Regions from separate parts of the Thalassotalea piscium genome, predicted to be linked through region 1. Evidence: predicted binding sites of a transcription regulator. Region 1 holds the regulator's gene; each other region holds the start of a gene.
What was found. Region 1 encodes LexA, which represses DNA repair genes until DNA is damaged. Its sites were predicted from a motif close to TACTGTATNNNNATACAGTA; they were not measured.

Region 2: a site for LexA is predicted at 3,974-3,993, ahead of recN (DNA repair protein RecN). Genes of this name have one in related genera too.
Region 3: a site for LexA is predicted at 2,990-3,009, ahead of QUD79_RS12795 (YebG family protein). Genes of this name have one in related genera too.

What each region holds. Positions count from the first base shown of each region.
Region 1 is NZ_AP027362.1:3,670,420-3,677,162, reverse strand. Features, by position in the region: gene rarD (EamA family transporter RarD) at 1-852, opposite strand, end outside; gene QUD79_RS16405 (PEP-CTERM sorting domain-containing protein) at 1,381-1,938, opposite strand; gene QUD79_RS16400 (hypothetical protein) at 2,166-2,438, opposite strand; gene QUD79_RS16395 (hypothetical protein) at 2,453-2,587, opposite strand; gene lexA (transcriptional repressor LexA) at 2,908-3,531, shown strand; gene coxB (cytochrome c oxidase subunit II) at 4,089-5,591, shown strand; gene ctaD (cytochrome c oxidase subunit I) at 5,603-6,743, shown strand, end outside.
Region 2 is NZ_AP027362.1:1,355,741-1,362,483, reverse strand. Features, by position in the region: gene dnaK (molecular chaperone DnaK) at 1-915, opposite strand, end outside; gene grpE (nucleotide exchange factor GrpE) at 1,140-1,778, opposite strand; gene nadK (NAD(+) kinase) at 1,935-2,816, shown strand; gene QUD79_RS05900 (substrate-binding periplasmic protein) at 2,821-3,561, shown strand; gene recN (DNA repair protein RecN) at 4,020-5,684, shown strand; gene QUD79_RS05890 (outer membrane protein assembly factor BamE) at 5,778-6,125, shown strand; gene QUD79_RS05885 (DUF885 domain-containing protein) at 6,340-6,743, opposite strand, start outside.
Region 3 is NZ_AP027362.1:2,908,123-2,914,865, forward strand. Features, by position in the region: gene QUD79_RS12775 (sensor domain-containing diguanylate cyclase) at 1-490, opposite strand, end outside; gene QUD79_RS12780 (chemotaxis protein) at 490-1,098, opposite strand; gene QUD79_RS12785 (response regulator) at 1,095-1,460, opposite strand; gene QUD79_RS12790 (M48 family metallopeptidase) at 1,887-2,609, opposite strand; gene QUD79_RS12795 (YebG family protein) at 2,630-2,947, opposite strand; molybdenum cofactor riboswitch at 3,124-3,283, shown strand; gene moaA (GTP 3',8-cyclase MoaA) at 3,270-4,241, shown strand; gene mobA (molybdenum cofactor guanylyltransferase) at 4,255-4,827, shown strand; gene rmf (ribosome modulation factor) at 4,871-5,044, opposite strand; gene QUD79_RS12815 (DUF3820 family protein) at 5,317-5,535, opposite strand; gene QUD79_RS12820 (YajQ family cyclic di-GMP-binding protein) at 5,718-6,200, opposite strand; gene QUD79_RS12825 (VanZ family protein) at 6,344-6,700, shown strand; gene QUD79_RS12830 (ketopantoate reductase family protein) at 6,697-6,743, shown strand, end outside.

The sequences.
Region 1 (6,743 bases):
GAGTACCGCAATTCCAAAGCAACTATAGCTCCATAATTGTTCTTGATTTATCGACTCATTTAATAAAAATACTGCTACTAGCATCATTAAAATAGGCTCACCATAATTTAGCATGCCAAAAACTGAAAAATTCAATCGGGTTGATGCAGAAACAAAAAAGAGCATTGCAGTAGTGCTTAATAAGCCTGAGCCTAATATCAATAAAACTCCCCAGTTAATTGTGGGTAGTAAAGGTAGTTGCTGCTGGTTTGCAACATATAAGAGCAATAAAGCTATGGGCATTAGTAAGATATTTTCAGCAACAAAATTTGTTGTTGTTGCAACTTTATATTTTCTGCGCAAAATAAAATATGGTGGATAGCCTAAACAGATAAGTAGTGTAACCCACGAGAAAGAATGTCTTGTATATAGCTCAACACAAACACCTAATATGGCGGCAACCATGGCGAGCCATAATAGAGGACTCATTTTTTCCTTTAAATAAAACCGCCCCGTTAAGCTAATTGTAATCGGCAACAAAAAATATCCCATAGCAATATTGATAGTTTCACCATTCACCGGTGCCCAAAAAAATACCCACCACTGTAATGCCACCAAGCATGAAGTTAAACACGTTGTTAATAATACTTTTGGTTGTGTGAATATAGGCTTTAAATCAGATAGCTGTTGAATAAAAGCTAATAGTAGTAAACCAAAACCTAGCTGTGTTAATACTCGATAAGCAAATAAAGAATTACCATCTATCGGTGATAAAAATTGTAAATAATAAGGAAGGAATGAAAAAATAACTATCGAGCCTATCATCATTACATAGCCCTGTAATTCTTGTTTAGCTGTGATAGTTGATGGCATGGTTACTCTCTAAACTTTACCGTACATAGAATGTGGGCAACAATGCTTGAGAGTGATACAGGTGTCAATGAAAAGACGGTAATTTACGATTAGCTATTAGTAATTTAACCTGAATTCGGGATAAGCTAAGTTCACCAAAGCTACGATTTTTACGCGTATCTTCGTTGCCTGCATGGGCGTAGGTCCTTGGTTTTTGTTTGGAACTAAAAAACCGTTAATTTGCTACTAATAGCCAGCTATTAGGTACACAAATCAGCCTTGATTCGCACAAAACTTATAGCATTCGTAGTAAAAATGCATATAGAGCTTGTGAAGAAATAATTTAATACATTGAAAACATTGCTTTTTCTTTTTTTTGCACACATTCATTATCCCGAACTCAAGTTAATTTATTACTACCGTTTCACTATTTTGCTGATTGAATTTATGGCCAGAAGAAAGAGGGCAAATACAAGTAAAGACAAAGCAATTACTTTATTAAGAAATTAAAAGGGATCCCTAAAAGGTAACCCCTTTTATAATATTGCATTACGGTTGTATTTTACGTCGTAAACTTAAGCCTAGAACACCTAAAGCGAAAATAGCAAGTGTAGAAGGTTCAGGTACGGTAGAGACATTACCGGCTTCATAAGTACTTTGGCCGACTGTTACAGTAAGGTTTTCAATAAAATAGCCTGCAGAGTTTGTAAAGTTAGCGGCAGTATCTCCAAAAATAACATTAAAACCAAAATTACCACGTGGTGCACCTGTGCCAACACCTGCCGTAGGGCCGATTGGACCATTAAATAGCGTAATATTATTTGAAAAATCAGCAAGAGATACATTTGCGCCATCTTTTTGGAGATATTGATTCACTCTACCGCCTGTTCCAGAATCAAATAACCAATCAAAATTACTACTTGGGCCAAACTCAAAAATTTTCCATTCTAGTCGTGTTTGAAAGTTAGTGCCCATATACGCATTTTCTGAAGAAATTACCGCATAGTTTGAACCATCTGTAACCCACATATTTAAATAAGGATGATTACCTACAGCATTGGGATCAGTTGTCCAATTAGTACTAGGGTGTTGATCTTTGCTGTACATTTTTGCAGCGATGTATTTGGTGTTTATACAAGGCTGAACTTATGTAATGGGGTTGTTCCCCATAAATAAGTGAAAACGCCGTAGAAAAACCAAAGAGGCGCTGTCCTACGGATACGTTTAAACATGATTTACTTTTCGTTCTAGCTCATTTATGTAGAATACTACACTTTATTTGCTACGCCTCAATTAAATCATGTTTAATTCGTACAAAATTTGTACTCGAAAGTTCAACACGCCCTAGTAAAAGAGTTAATTTGAAAGCCGTTAAAAGCATTTGTTCCATAACCTACTTTTTGTCCGCCCCTTGGAGTTATGGCATGAAAGCCGTCACCAGCGGCATTTTCAGTGATCATTAAATCACTATCGTAGGGGGCTGATATTGTGCCATTTGCATTACGAATTTTAAATGTTTCAAAATCAATAATGGTCGCTGTAGCGCTAAGCGATAAGCTAAGGACTAGAAGGGTTAAAAGTGGTCTAAATAATTTTGCAATTATCATATTGTGCTCCAAAGTTATATTTTAAACTGTGTAATACCAGTTTCATTAGTTAAGTGATCTATTTTATACGCAGTGAAAATAGTCAAATACAAGGCCTTTATTTTCATAACTAGTTGTTCAGGACAATAATGCTGCTGCATTGTCCACATAAGCTACATCCATGTAGCGATAATTATAAAATAAATAACGCAGTAGTTGACTGTTTTAGCCAGTAGAAATCATCATATAATTAGTGAGATTGGTATAATGGGCAACCTAATACGAGGGCAAGTTACAGCGTCTTACTAAGCTATTTCTATACCAATAGGTAAACATCAATACATTCAATAGCCTATTTATTCTACTGAGAAGCAGAAATAATAAGTGTAAAGAATACTGACAAATTTAATGAGTGTTAAAAGAGCACTTGTGTTTATTAACAGTCTGTATACAATAACAGTATTACTGTGCAGAAATACAGGAAACTGTTATGACCGAGCTACGCCCTTTAACATCAAGACAACAACAGATTTTTGACTTGATTAAAGAAAAAATATCAGACACTGGTATGCCGCCAACGCGTGCTGAAATTGCTAATTTCTTTGGTTTTAAATCAGCTAATGCAGCAGAAGAACATTTAAAAGCGCTTGCTAAAAAAGGCTATATAGAGATGTTACCAGGTACGTCTCGTGGTATTCGATTAGCCGAAGAGTTTAATGAAGATGCTGGTTTGCCATTAATTGGACGAGTAGCTGCAGGCGAGCCTATTCTTGCTCAAGAGCATGTTGAAGAACACTACAAAATAGATGGTAATTTATTTCATCCTAGTGCTGATTATTTATTAAGGGTTAGCGGCGAGAGTATGAAAGATATAGGCATTTTCGATGGTGACTTACTTGCCGTTCATCAAACAACAGATGTACATAATGGCCAAGTAATTGTTGCTCGAGTTGAGAGTGATGTAACGGTTAAGCGTTTTAAGCGTGAAGGTAATATTGTTTACTTACATGCTGAAAATGCAGATTTTTCGCCAATTAAAGTTGATTTAACTACGCAGCACTTTAATGTTGAAGGTGTTGCTGTAGGTGTCATTCGCTCAGCCGACTGGATGTAACATCAGAACATACAAACCTTACTGATTTAACAGGCTTTTATATAACTAAACTTAATAAAAGCCTGCTTTTTATATGATATTCCCACCAAAAAGCCAAACATCTACATTTTATCTTTTATATTAAACAAATTTGATTAACCAGAGTGTTTTTTGTACAAAATATACACAGTGTCACTTTGTTGTTATAAAAAATAATTTTATTTGATTGTTTAAAACTCGAACAATTAATGCAGGCCATGCATAACAAGGGTTTTGTTGTTTTAGAGTTAGTACTCTATTGTTGTAAAAGACCTTTTTATAAAATCTTTGTAGATTTTTGATTTGACGTAGATCAACTTTTAAGTAATTCTAGAGTAGAAAATAACCAAAAATAATAATAAGGCGAATTTTAAGGTGATTAAAAATTCGTCAAACAATAACTACAATAAATAATAGAAACTAATGCATTAGATCTGAGTATTACTGTGTAGCACGGTTTTTAACCTGGAGAGGTGAGGAGATGTCGAGTGAAAAGACGTAACCTAGGTTGGCTGTTACTGGGCGTGTTAACCCCTAGTATGGCTTGGGCAGAAAAAAAACTAAATCTAACAGAGGGTGTTACAGATATAAGTAAAGAAGTTTATGACTTACATATGCTTGCTCTTTATATTTGTACGGTTATTGGTGTAATAGTCTTCGGCCTGATGATTTGGTCAATGATATTTCACCGTAAATCTAAAGGCTTTAAGCCAGCAACGTTCCATGAAAGCACAAAGGTCGAAGTTCTTTGGACCGTTATTCCCATAATAATCCTTATTGCTATGGCAGTTCCTGCAACAAAAACACTTATTTCAATGGAAAACAATGATGACTCGGATCTCACTATTCAGGTAACGGGTTCTCAATGGAAATGGCATTATAAGTATTTTGACCAAGACATTGAATTCTATTCCATTTTATCAACACCTAGAGCGCAATACGAAAACCAAAGCGGCGAAGTTGAAGCTAAAGGTGAGCATTATCTACTTGAGGTAGATAAACATCTAGTGATCCCTATCAATAAAAAAGTGCGCTTCTTAGTCACGTCAGACGATGTAATACATGCGTGGTGGGTGCCAGACTTTGCGGTTAAACAAGATGCTAACCCCGGCTTTATTAATGAAGCATGGGCAATAGTAAATGAACCCGGTATTTATCGCGGCCAGTGTGCTGAGCTTTGTGGTAAAGATCATGGTTTTATGCCCATAGTGGTTGAAGCAAAATCTGAAGAAGACTTTGCTGTTTGGTTAGAAGAGCAACACCAGTTGAAAGCTGATGCTAAAGCAGCTGAAGCAGCTTCACTAAATGCGTCATTGAGTAAAGATGAATTAATGCAAATTGGTGAGCAAACCTATATTGCTCATTGTGCTGCTTGTCATCAACCAACAGGTATGGGTTTACCTCCTGCTTTTCCTGCACTTAAAGGTAGTGAATTTACAACATCGGGTAGCATTGAAGATCATATAGATATTGTTGTTCATGGCCGTTCAGGTACCGGTATGCAAGGTTATGGAAAGTTACTTAGTTTGAAAGAAATTGCTGCAGTGGTTACTTATGAGCGTAATGCTTGGGGTAATGATACCGGTGATTTAATACAAGCGGCTGATGTTAAGGCATTATCAGGCAGTGATAATTCAGCCAAAGTTACTGACACAGTTGAGGAAGTTGCTAACGACTTGGAAGCCTTAGCTGCAGATAAGCCAAGTGAAGATTTAACAAAAGAATATACATTAAATGAGTTGGTTGCCATGGGTGAACGAGTATACAACACATCATGCGCGGCATGTCATCAACCCACCGGAGCTGGATTACCGCCAGCCTTTCCAAGCTTAATTGGTAGCCCAATTATAATGGGTGATGTAAGTGCTCATATTGATATGGTTTACAATGGAAGTAAGAAAAACCCAGCGATGGCTGCTTTTAAAGGGTCATTATCTAAAACTGATATTGCTGCAGTAATTACTTTTGAGCGTAATGCTTGGGGTAATAATACCGGTGATGTTGTACAACCCGCAGACATTGATGCTGCAAGTGCTAAGTAGGAGGAAGAATAATGACTACAGAAGCTATTCACGACTCGCATGAGCACGATCATCATGATCATAAAATGACGGGTATTAAACGTTGGTTATATACCACTAACCATAAAGATATTGGTACCTTATACCTTTGGTTCTCATTCATCATGTTATTGGTTGGTGGTGCGTTAGCAATGGTTATTCGTGCTGAGCTATTTCAACCGGGGTTGCAATTGGTTGAACCAGACTTTTTCAATCAGCTGACAACAGTTCATGGCTTGATCATGGTATTTGGCGCGATAATGCCTGCCTTTACAGGCTTTGCTAACTGGATGATACCAATGATGATTGGTGCGCCAGATATGGCACTTCCTAGAATGAATAACTGGAGCTTTTGGATTTTGCCTTTTGCATTTTCAATTTTGCTTTCTACTTTCTTTCTTGAATCGGGCGCGCCAAATTTTGGTTGGACATTTTATGCACCGCTATCAACTACTTATTCAAATGGTAGTACCGCATTCTTTGTATTTGCTGTTCATATAATGGGTATTTCATCAATAATGGGTGCGATTAATATTGTAGTAACCATTATGAATATGCGTGCTCCTGGTATGACATATATGAAAATGCCATTGTTTGTTTGGACATTCTTTATAACGGCTTACTTATTAATTGCTGTTATGCCAGTGCTGGCAGGCGCGGTAACTATGGTATTAACAGATACTTACTTTGGTACAAGCTTCTTTGATGCCGCTGGTGGTGGCGATCCTGTAATGTTCCAACATATATTTTGGTTCTTTGGTCACCCTGAAGTTTATATTATGATTTTGCCTGCTTTTGGTATCGTATCTACTATTATTCCAGCATTTTCGCGTAAAAAGTTATTCGGTTATAGCTCAATGGTATACGCAACCGCCTCAATTGGTTTGTTGTCATTTCTTGTTTGGGCGCATCATATGTTTACAACGGGAATGCCGCTTTTTGGTGAGCTTTTCTTTATGTATTGTACGATGTTAATCGCTATTCCTACTGGTGTTAAAGTATTTAACTGGGCTGCAACTATGTGGCGCGGTTCAATGACTTTTGAAGTGCCAATGCTGTTTTCTATCGCCTTTGTAATTTTATTTACTATTGGTGGTTTCTCTGGCTTGATGCTAGCGTTAACACCGGTCGATT
Region 2 (6,743 bases), 1.6 Mb from region 1:
TAATTTAGCACGTGATACTTTAATGTTCATATGCTTAGGACCAGAAGCATCTGCAGTGATATAAGGTAAGTTCACATCAGTAGATTGAGCTGAAGAAAGTTCGCATTTAGCTTTTTCTGCACCTTCTTTCAAACGTTGCATTGCTAATGGATCTTTTGTTAAGTCCATACCTGAATCTTTCTTGAACTCAGCAACAAGATAGTTGATTAAACGGTTATCGAAATCTTCACCACCTAAGTGTGTATCACCATTGGTCGCTAATACTTCAAATGTGTGCTCGCCTTCAACTTCATCAATTTCAATAATTGAGATATCAAAAGTACCACCACCTAAGTCGTATACCGCTACAACTTTGTCACCTTCTTGCTTGTCCATGCCGTAAGCTAACGCAGCAGCCGTAGGCTCGTTAATAATACGCTTAACTTCTAGGCCAGCAATACGCCCAGCATCTTTTGTTGCTTGACGTTGTGAGTCGTTAAAGTAAGCAGGTACTGTGATAACTGCTTCTGTTACTTCTTCACCTAAATAGTCTTCTGCTGTTTTTTTCATTTTCTTTAAAACTTCAGCAGAAACTTGTGGTGGAGCAACGTTTTTATCTCGGGCTGTTACCCAAGCATCACCATTGTCGGCTTTAACAATACCAAATGGCATAATATCAATATCACGTTGAACTTCTTTATCATCAAACCGACGACCAATTAAACGTTTAATTGCAAATAATGTGTTTTTAGGGTTAGTTACTGATTGACGTTTAGCTGGTTGTCCAACTAACGTTTCACCTTCATCTGTATACGCAATAATAGAAGGGGTTGTACGATCGCCTTCAGCGTTTTCAATAACACGCACTTTGTCGCCATCTAAAACAGCAACACATGAGTTTGTTGTCCCTAGGTCAATACCTATAATTTTGCCCATCTTTAGGATCTCCAATGTAAAATAAATAATAAATCTGTTGTTGACCATTTAGTGGGGGCGTAAAAAATGTTTTCAATAGAAAAACTAAAAAAACATTATTTTTTTTACGCAAAAAATCCCAATAAAAAGGTCAGCTGCTTGGCTGACCATCAATTTTACCCTCATCCCACTTCAAGTTATAAAATCATGCTGCTTGAAATAGCAAAGGGTTAAAGCAATTAAGGTTACGCAGAAGTGTCAACTGTAGGAGCTGCTTTTGATACCATTACCATTGCAGGTCTAACTAATCGACCATTAAGTTGATAACCTTTTTGCATAACTGCAATTACCGTATTAGGTTCTACACCCTCAACTTCTTGCATTGACATTGCTTGATGCAAATCTGGATTAAATGGTTGATCTTTTGGATCAATTGGCTCAATCTCAAACTTAGCAAGCGCAGAAAGGAAACTTTGCAACGTTAACTCTACGCCTTCTGCGATAGCTTTTTGAGTTTCATCTTCAATATTAACGCTTGCAATAGCACGCTCTAAGTTATCAACCACCGGTAACAATTCAGATGTGAATTTTTCAAGCGCAAACTTACGTGCTTTTTCAACATCTTGAGCAGCGCGACGTCGAACATTATCAACTTCTGCTTTCGCACGGATCACTGAATCTTTTTGATCAGATATAGTTGATTGTGCAGATGCTAATGCAAGCTCTAACTCATTTATTTTTTCTTGTTCTGCACCTATAGTGTTTGCAGAAAAATCAAATTGTGTTTCTACTTGCTCTTCCGCTTGATCAATAATTTCTTGTGCGGCTATTTCTTCGGGCGTTAACCCTTGTTCATTTTTATTTTCGTTTGACTGTGTTGTCATGAAAAGCTCCAACTTAAAATCTTCTGCTGCTAATTATGGGGGCTAGTGTTTATGATTCAAGTTCAAATTACTAACATTTAATAAAAACCTCACTTTACATCATGGTAAAATACAGCGAAACTGGTTTAATTAATGAAACACAACAAGACTTTGACCATGAGCAAACTCTACTCCACCATAGGTTTGATTGGAAAACCCAACCATCAAGGTGCCGATGCAACTATTACAGCACTGTATCAATATTTAACTGAAAATAATTATCATGTAATTATTGAAAGTACTGTTGCAAGCTCACTAAATCTACCTGAAATGGTAGCACATAACTTAACAGATATTGGCGAACTTGCTGATTTAGCCATTGTTGTCGGTGGCGACGGCTATATGCTAGGTGCAGCAAGAGTTTTATCGTGTTACAACATTGGAGTTATCGGCGTAAACAGAGGTAATTTAGGTTTTTTAACTGATTTATCTCCCAACAATTTGATCCCACCGCTAGAACAAATATTAAAAGGTGAATCAAGATCAGAGCAGCGTTTTCTTATTGAAGCTGAAGTTTATCGTCATGGCAAACTAAAAAGTAGTAATAGCGCAGTAAACGAAGCTGTACTCCATGCTGGTAAAGTAGCTAGCATGATAGAATTTGAAGTTTACATTGATAACAGTTTTATGTTTAGTCAACGTTCTGACGGATTAATTGTATCTACCCCTACAGGTTCGACAGCATACTCTATGTCAGCAGGCGGGCCTATTTTAACGCCAAATCTAAATGCATTAACTTTAGTGCCTATGTTTCCCCATACACTAACTAGTCGCCCAATCGTTGTAGATGGAAATAGTGAAATAAAACTTGCTTTAGCAAAAGAGAACCATGAAAACCTTCAAGTAAGTTGCGACGGCCATGTTATTTTAGCTGTTATGCCAGGCGATGAGGTTATTATTCGAAAAAGTGAAAATACACTTCGCTTAATTCACCCGTTAGACCATAATTACTTTAACGTATTAAGAAATAAACTTAATTGGGGTAATAAACTTTATTAATATTATGTCTGCTAAATTCAATTTTTATTGGCTTTTATCATTAACCATTCTCTTTGCACCAATAAGTGCCAAGAGTGATCAGGTTAAGGATACCGATATTATTTGGGCAACAGATACATGGATAAACTTTACTAACAAAGATGGCACCGGCTTTTATCACGAGGTAATGGCTAAAGTTTTTGAAGGTTCAGCCTACAACTTAACCGTAGAATATTTGCCCTGGAAGCGCTCTTTATTTTATGTCAAAACAAATAAAGCTAACGTTAGTGGTGCATTACCAAAAAATGATGAGTACCTATTCGCAGATATTCCTATCCTTATACAACCTTTAAGTATATTAACTCGTACATCAAACCAAAACCTTACATTGGATCAGATCCAACATTTAGTGGGTGTTTATCCAGAAATGCATTTCGATGAAGTAATGCAGCCCGATATTGTGTCATATATTAATGGTGTGAGTGCTCATAATCGGCAAGATGCATTAGCTCTATTACAAAAAGGAAAAGTGGACTATTACTTAGATGCTAGAACTGTACTAGAAATTAAATTAGCCTCTTTACCTAAAGAAGAACAAGAAAAGTATCACCTACAAGATCTTTCAAAGCTGAGTTTATATTTAGTTTTCAGTAAAGATGAAAAAGGTCGAGCCTTGAAGAAGTACTACGACAATACGACTAAGCGATTACTAGCAGATAACGAATTACAACCGCTATACCAAAAATACCATTTAATTATCCCTTAGGGTCTGTTGATCTTTCATTTTAGCCTCTGCTATAGACTATTTTTTAAGATAACAAGGCGAAAATGGTGCAATGTAGCCATTCTCGGCTTTGGCATCCTGCGTCGCTCTACCTTCTGCATCCGTGCAGTCGTACTTTAACCATTTTTAACGATGTTAGGTTGAAAAATAGTCATAGCCCTTTGGGTTGCCTTGAAAAAGCGTCACTCTTTGTTGCCTACAGGATGTAGGTACTTAACGAGAGCAGGACGCGGCAGTTGTACTTAATGTGCATTTGGAACAACCAAACATTACATTAAGTGCCTCGACTGTCATCTTTTTCAAATGCAACAGAGCTATAAACTGAAAGATCAACAGACCCTTAAAGTAAAAAAAATTTTTACTGATGTAATTTAACTATTGCAAAAGCAAATAATACTGTATAAATTAACACCTATGATTATATACAGTGTTTTTTAACTATGCTTTTACAACTTAATATTCAAAATTTTGCAATCGTACGCTCTCTTGATATTGACTGGCAACAGGGCATGACTACCATTACTGGTGAAACAGGTGCTGGCAAGTCTATTGCTATCGATGCCTTAGGCTTATGTTTAGGGGATAGAGCCGTTACTAATGTAGTTAGACCTAACTGTAAAAAAGCAGAACTCGCAGCCACTTTTGATGTTAGTAAAAACCCTAAAGCGCTAAAATGGTTAACCCACCACGATTTACTCCTAGATAATGAATGTATACTTCGCCGAGTAATATCAGCGGAAGGTCGTTCGAAAGCCTATATCAATGGCAGCCAAGTGCCCCTTGCACAACTCAAAGAAATGGGACAGTTATTAATAAATATTCATGGTCAACATGATCACCAATTAATTACAAAAGCGGTAGAGCAGCGCAATATACTTGACCAGTATGCGACTCATCATGACCTTATCGAAAATGTTAAACATTACTATAATAAACACAAAGAATTAACGCGAGAGTATGATTTATTACTTGAGAGCAAAATTCAACGAGACGCAAAACAGCAATTACTGCAATATCAAGTAAATGAATTAAATGAATTTTCTATTCAACAAGGCGAATTTGAAAGTTTAGAAATTGAATACACAAAGCAAAGTAATGGCCAACACATTCTTAATCAAGCACTGCAAACGCTACAAATTTTAAGTGATGATGAGCAGTTTAATGTGGTTGATCAGTTACGCCGTATAGCAGAGCAATTATCACAATTGTCTGTTTTAGATAAAAGCTTAACCCCTCTTGTTGAACAAGTTAATAGCGCATTAATTCAAACCGAAGACGCTGCAAGCGAATTAACTCATTACTATGAGCGTCTAGAATTAGATCCACAGGGCTATCAAGTAATAGAAGAGCGCTACTCACAAATTATTCAACTGGCCAAAAAGCATCAAATAACGCCTGAGAGTCTATTTGAATTACATCAACAACTTAATCTTGAATTACAACAAATGGGGGCTGACGAATCTAGACTTGCAATAGTAGCCGATGAAATAGAACAAGCTAAACTCGCTTATTTAAACGCAGCCGAACAACTTTCAGACTCAAGAACAAAGTCTGCTAATAAACTAAGTAAGCTAATAAGCGCAAGTATGAATGAGCTTAACATGCCACATGGTAAATTTGCGATTAATGTAAATGCTAACCCATCAGATAAAATTAGTACTTCGGGCTATGACAACGTTGAATTTTTAGTAAGTTTAAACCCTGGACAAGCATTAGAAGCCATGAACAAGGTTGCTTCAGGTGGTGAGCTATCAAGAATAAGCTTGGCTATGCAAGTTATTCTTTCAGCCAAGGTGATTACACCAACACTTATATTTGACGAAGTAGATGTTGGTATTAGCGGGCCTACTGCTACTATGGTGGGTAAGAAACTTCAACAACTAGCTCATAGCACTCAAGTAATTTGTGTAACTCATTTACCGCAGGTGGCAAGTAAAGGTAGACAGCAACTGTTTGTTGCTAAGTTAACAGACGGAGAGCATACAGAAACAACGGTTACGGAACTTAGTGAACAAGGTAGAGTCCAAGAAATTGCGCGTTTATTAGCGGGCGATAAAATTACTGACAATAGCTTAGCAAACGCACAAGAATTACTCGCTGGTTAAATAAATTACCATAAAATAGTAAAATTTCTTTGTAACTCATTGCCTGCTTAGTTATTATCCCACTTCATTTGTTAAAGGATGCCTACTAGTATCATGTTATTTCGATTATTTGCCGTTGTTTTATGTTTATCAATTACTGCCTGCTCAAGCTGGGTTTACCGAATTGATATACCTCAAGGCAACTACCTAGAACAAAAAGATATTGATAAACTTCAAATTGAAATGACTAAAGAGCAAGTTAAGTATGTACTTGGCAGCCCAGTTGTTGCAGATAGTTTTAACCCCGACGTATGGCATTATGTCTATCGTTTTAAGTCTGGTCGAAACTCTGAATTTGATAGTAATAAAAAATTTATTATTAAATTTAAAGACAATAAATTAATTTCTGCAGAAGGTGATTTTGAATTACCTGAGAGCTTTTATACACCTATGATTAATTAATTTCAGTTCGGGTTAACGGGGTTTGTAATTATTTGACTTTAATGATGATGATTCAGTTAAATTCTTACAGTAAAATCTACCCGCCCTAACAAATTAAACGCAGATACGCATAAAAATCGTAGCTTTGGTGTACTTAGCTTATCCCTAATTCAGGTTAATAAGTATAATAAAAAAAGCTCAGTAGTTATTACTGAGCTTTTTTATGCGCTAAACATTATTTAATTGTGTTAATCCAATCATGTACTCGACGTTCAAGTATGGTTAATGGCATTGCCCCACCACCTAAAATAGTGTCGTGAAAACCTCGAATATCAAACTTATCACCGAGTGCTTTTTCAGCCTGAGATCTTAATTCAACAATTTTAAGCATACCTATTTTATAAGATGTGGCTTGCCCAGGTAATACTAGGTATCGCCTAACCTCAGATAAAATAGCTTCTTCAGCAATGGGTGTTTTCTCTTTGAAATAAGCAACCGCTTGTTGTTCTGTCCAGCCTTTCGCGTGTAAACCAGTATCTACTACTAAACGTACCGCTCGCCACATTTCATTAACTAAACGTCCAAAGTCAGAGAAATCATCTTGATAACCTCCCATTTCTTTAGCCAATAACTCTGAAT
Region 3 (6,743 bases), 760 kb from region 1:
CTTCCCAGTGTTTTCGGTTAAAAACCTGAGTTAAGCCATCAATTCGATTTGATAGAGCAAGTTGCTCTAGCGCACCATTCAACTTTGTTTGATAATGGTAAACGTCGGTAGCATCTTCAATTAAGATACAAATATTCGTTATTTTACCTTCATCAATTACCGGAGAAAATGTACAATTTTGTGCCATAAAGACACTGTCTGTAGTAATAGGTCGGGTGTGAGGTAGTTCAAATAAATGATGTCGTTGCTCCCAAGAGCAGAAAGATTGTGTATTTAGCTGGGTTACACTTGATAACTTTCTTTCAAACCATCGCTGAGGTAATTCAGAAAAAACCTCAAATATATTTTTTCCTAGCACCTCATCTGATTTTTTATTCACATGAATCTGCATAAACCGATTCCACATGACAATATTATAATCAAGATCTAATACTAAAATTCCAGTATTTATTTTATCTGTTATATGTGAACAGTAACTATCAAGTGACATTAAAAAGACGCCAAAATTCTATCGAGTACATCGGTTATATTATTAATTGCAGACTCTGGTATCAGCAAAACCATATCGCAATTAAACGAATAGTCTGTTACTTGGTAAGTAATTTTTACTTTCAGAGCAAGATCCCAATTAAAGGACTGTTGTTCAATGTGTTCAGAAATTGCACCTTTATTAGAAGAAAGTAATCTAGGCGCACTATAAGACATCTGATTTTCAATCTGGCTAGCAAAAACATTCAAAAATGTTGTCGTTAAAATTGAACTTAAATCGATAATTTGCTCTTCAACTGACAATTCACCGGGTTCATACCCTAATAAATCGGCTAACTTATCAGAATCTTTTGGTTGATAAATAAGTAGGGCTTCACCACGAACGCCTTCATAGCCAAAAAAACCCTGGCTAACAACTGCAACTCTATCATCTTCAGAGTTTAATGCCCCAATAATACATTGAGAATCAACCTGTTCAATACTCGGTACTTTTAAATGAACAAACGTATCCAAATAGCGTGCTAGTTGGTCACTCGCTTGCCCCATGGCAACATTTATAATTTCTTGCAGGCAATCTTTTTGATCTTCCGTTAAATTAATATTTTTCATAGAAACCCGTGTTGCTCAAGTTGCGCAATTAATACTTCACTTTTAACCGGTTTTTGAAGAAAAGCTTTAGCACCTAATTCTAATACCTTACTTTGCATTTCAGGTTGAATATCAGCAGAGATAACAAAGACAGAAATATTAATATTATTGTCTTTAATGCCTTGTAAAACCCCTAAGCCATCTAAAATAGGCATTGTTAGATCAAGAAATAATAAGTCAAAGCTCTGGCTTGTTAATAATTCTAGTGCTTCTTGGCCGTTAGTAGCTAACTGTACGTTAGTGGATAATGAATCTGGTAAACTTCTTAGTACTTGCTTACGTGCTAAGTTAGAGTCATCACAAATAAGGATTGACGAGCTCATAAAATGGTAAGTCCTATAATTATTATTTTTATACTGCTAATTTACCTTAAATATTCCCTGGTGTTAATGCACAATTGCTAAAAAGTCCTACTTTATTTGTAGTAGCCCTTCTACAAAGCTTTACAAAAGAATAAAAACTTTACTTTACAACAAATTAGATAAAATATCACAAAAAAGAAACACAAGAGAAACAATAGTAATAATCAATTACAAAGTTAACTGCTATTACACAAGCTAAAAGTGTTTACGCTATAAAACCATTAGTAAAGTATCCAATATCAACAATGATAAAAAGCATGAAGTTAAATATAAGCAAGTTATTTTCACACGATAACTTTTAAATTCCATTATTTCCTCTATTTTTCGGCTGACGATTTAGAGATAATCAATCAATTTCCATGCCAAAAATTAAGTTTTAGATTGAATTTAAAGAGTCCACTGTAGTTTATGCTGATGTTTTTTTAGCCACTGTTTTGCTAATAAATAATTTGGAGAGTATTGCGCAACTAAAGACCAAAATTTAGGACTATGATTTAAATGTTTTAAATGACACAGTTCATGCACAATGACGTAATCAACAACCCATTTAGGGGCCATCATTAACAAATAATTAAATTGAACATTACCTAAACTATTACAACTCCCCCAACGGGCTTTATATTGGCGAATAGTAATGTTTTTGGGTATAAGTAACGTTTGTTTGGCTAAGTTTTCTGTTCGTGGAATTAGGTACTGTTGAGCTTGGCACTTTAACCAGCGCTCTAGTAATTTTTTTAGTCGTTGCCGCATTGGTGCATCAGTTATTAAAGCGGCGGTTGACATCGACTCTGGCGGATATATTTTATTAACTTTAAGGCTAACTTGAAAGCAATCTCCATCAAAATATACATCGTGTTTAATCGCATTTGTCACATTAAGCGGATAAAGATTGCCGTCAAACCACATTTGGCCATTAACGCGTAGTTGGTTTTGGTGTTTTTGTGCTAAGATCTGTTGATTGATTTTTTCTTCAATCCACGCTGATTTATTTTCCAGCAACTTTTCAATATACTGCTCCTTTATCTTTAATGGCGCACGCACAACAACCCTACCTGCAATAACTTGCAAGGAAATAGATGTTCTTCTACTTTTTACTAATTGATATTCCACTTTGATAGAAAAGCTACAAATTAAGCCGCGTCGCTTGCTTTTTTATTTGTGTCTAGATCCTCAACTTTTTTAGCTTTATTATCCGCTTTTACTTTGTTAATCGGCTTTGGTTTCTTTGCTTGTAGGGCAATCAACACCTCTTCTCTATTTTGTGCAAGATAAATACTTAATTCTTCCTGTAATGCTTCAGAAAGTTCGACTGGCGCATGTTGAAACATTTCAGCAAGGTTGTCAGCCATGTCTAACATTTTGTCATATTCATCAGCGGCTTTCTTATCCATAAATGTTTCTACCTCTACACCTTTTCTCATGACGACATATCTAGTTTCTACTGCCATTTTTTTCCCTTAATCTACTATCAGTACAATTAAACACTTTAACGCTGTATGCATACACAGTAATATACGCTTATAACTAATGATTGCAAGTGAAAATAGATTATCTTTACATTGAATATTATTCAATTTTTTAATAAATACAGACATCCTCTGTTAAGTTGCGTACACTAATTACACTCAATTTAATTCGCCGAGCTCAACGAGCTTCACCTAATAGATTTAGGTATGCTTTTTTAGCCGTGGTTTCTGCCTTATGCAGGTAAAGTAAACCGCCAGGGTCACAATGGAAACGTTTTGACCTCCCGACATTTGGAAAGGTGAGATGTTAACAGATACTTATGGACGCAAGTTTAGTTATTTGCGACTTTCAATTACCGATGTATGCAACTTTAGTTGTAACTATTGTTTACCTGATGGCTACCAGTGCAATTCTGATAGAGACTTTCTTACAACCACTGAAATTTCTCGTATTATTACAACATTTGCAGAGCTGGGTACCAAAAAAATCAGAATTACAGGTGGCGAGCCATCATTACGAAAAGACCTTCCTGAGATCATAGCAATTGCTAATCAAACCCCAGGTATTGAAACAGTCGCACTTACCAGTAATGGCTATAAACTATTCGACCACATTAATACATGGCTTGATGCCGGGTTAAGCTCACTCAATATTAGTATCGACAGTTTAGATCCTCGGCTATTTAATAGCATTACTGGGCATAACAAATTGCCTTATATTCTAAAAGGTATCGACAAAGCTTTCACATTGGGCTGCAATAATATCAAAGTAAATAGTGTATTAATGAAATCGTTTAATCATCAGCACATGAGCTACTTTTTCGATTGGCTTAAAGAAACCCCAGTTACAGTAAGGTTTATCGAATTAATGCAAACTGGTGATAATGCGACCTTTTTTAATGAGCAACATGTTTCAGGTCAAAATATTAAAAACGACTTGTTAAAGCAGGGCTGGCAGCTGAAAAAAAGAGCTCAAACTGCAGGACCCGCAGAAGAGTTTTTTCATAATGACTATGCTGGAAGTATCGGCTTAATAATGCCCTATAGTAAAGATTTTTGTAATACCTGTAATCGCCTTCGCATAAGTGCGCTGGGTAAATTGCATTTATGCTTATTTGCCGAACAAGGAATGTCTCTGCGTGATCTGCTCCAACTGGAAGATAATACCGCGCTCAAACGTGAACTTATCAAATTACTTGCTGATAAAAAATCAACGCATTTTTTGCACGACAAACTTGTCGGTGCTACTGAAAATTTAGCGATGCTAGGCGGATAAAAGGTTAAGCTATATGATACAAAGAACGTTAGGTGTTGTACTTGCAGGAGGTCTTTCATCACGAATGAAGCAAGATAAGGCATCCCTGCAAAGAAATCATCAAACAATGCTTGAGTTTAGTCGGTCAACACTAGAAAAATGTGATGTTGATGATATTGTGATCAGTGGTAGTAACTACCAAGTTAAAGACGCTTATATAAATTTAGGCCCTTTAGCTGGTATTTTTAGTGTTATTAAACAATGCCCTGCGAGTGCCTTACTAATTATGCCGGTAGATTTACCATTAATAACCCCTGAAATTTTAATGCAGTTAAAGCTAGTAGGTGAGCTTAGTAATAAAGCCTGCTCATATAAAGACCATCCTTTACCTTTATACCTGCCGGTTAATAGCTTTGTTGAACTTTTTATACAACAAGCGTTAAGTAAAAATTCACTGATTGAAAAAGGGCCATCTATTCGGCAATTATTCAAAGCAATACCCCATCAGGAAATTAACCAACCCGATCAAAGCTGTTTGTTCAATACAAACACACCTGAGCAATGGCAACAAGCACAACGTTTTTTTAGTTTGACCAGTAAATATTAGTTAATAAAAAGCCCTCTTTAGAGGGCTTAAGTCAGCAATATATTTATTTGAATAACCCTGAATGTCGATCAGAAACCGCTTCTCGCCAACCACCTAGCCATTCAGATCTAGCCGTAGTGTTTTGATAGGGGCAATTTTCTTTGTTTCTACCACAAAGGCCTGCTTGGTAGCCATTTGAGTATGCTCTATCTAAACGATCTCGTTTTTGTCTTCTCATTTATAAATCTCCATAACTTACTAATAAGCATAGCTTTATTAAATAATTACACAATCGAACATTCACTAGTTCGATAATTCATTTAAGATCATAATGTAGTGCTTTGCAAGTAGTATAGTCCTGAGAAATGACCAAAATAACGAGAAGTTCATTATTGAATCTATGTGCAAAAACTGTCGAATTATAATTCATTGTAAAAACAGCTTGTTATTAAAAGTGGAACGAAAAACTAGATCTATGAAAGACATTATTGATAATTAATTGGTCTATTATTAATTTTTTAATAAAGGCTTAAGCATTTCTTCAAGGCCATTAAGTTTTATTTCATACATTAATGCTAATTGCTGACCGAGCTTACCTTCTGGAAAACCTTTTCCATGAAACCATACTAAATAGGGTTCGGGTAAATGCAGTAACTTTCGACCAGCATATTTGCCAAATGGCATTACTTGATTAACCGTACTAATAAGTTCTTCTTGCTGTGGAAGCATTATGTTACCTAAATTAAATACAAAGGGGTTAAAACTACGCCAATAATGTTAGGTGCTTATAGTAGGACGTTTTGCTCTTTGAGGCCCAAGTTGGTTACCGCACAAAGCAACACGCCTTAGTCTTTATAAACAATAGCATATGTGCATTTCATAAGTTTTGAACGATAAGTTAAGTTATGGGCTTAATCTCTGAAGTTAGTAAACTGAAATGATTGTTCAAATTCACCATTTTTAACAAGTTGCATTACAGCTTGTAAATCGTCACGTTTTTTACCAGTAACACGCAATTGCTCTCCCTGAATAGCAGCTTGAACTTTTAATTTGCTGTCTTTAATTAGCTTCACTACCTTTTTAGCTACCGGTTGTTCAATCCCTTCTTTAAATGAGACATTAACACTGCAACTTCGCCCAGAAAATTCGTATTTACCAACGGTCATTGCTTTAGCATCAATACTGCGCTTAGTTAATTGCGAGCGTAATATATCGACTATTTGCTTAACCTGAAAGTCACCTTCAGACTTAATGACCACATTGGGGGTTTTCCACTCTAAGCTTGCTTCCACACCACGAAAATCGAATCGTGTCGCTAGCTCACGACTTGCATTATCAGTTGCATTGCGTACTTCTTCTAAATTTATTTCTGACACTATATCCATTGAAGGCATAACAAGACCCTAACCAGTTAAATAAACAAGATTCTAACAAAATATTCATCATTGCTGAACCAAATTATAGTTATTCTTCAAGACCATGGTGCTTTTTCGTTATCATGCTAAAATAACATTCTACTTTCCTAATACCTTTAACAATGAACCGCCATTACCAGTTACTTATCGTTTTAATCGCTCTTACTATCAGTTTAAGTACGTATTTTATTTCAGATGAAATACGTGCAGTTATTTTTAGAGGTACACAAATTGATTCTGTTGGGCATATAATCAGTTTTTTCCTGCTCACATGGTTATTGAATAGCATCGCCAAACTGCCACTGATAAATTGTGTAATAACCATTAGCTTATATGCGGCATTAACAGAGTTTGGGCAGTACTATTTGGGCTTTCGCAATGGTGAAGTTAGCGATTTTTTTGCAGACTTGGTCGGTATTGCATTATTTGCCACACTCAAGTGGGCAGTATTACTATATCGTCAAAATAAACTGACATGAAAATTGTTATCATCGGCCAAGGCGCCATTGGATTACTGTGGTA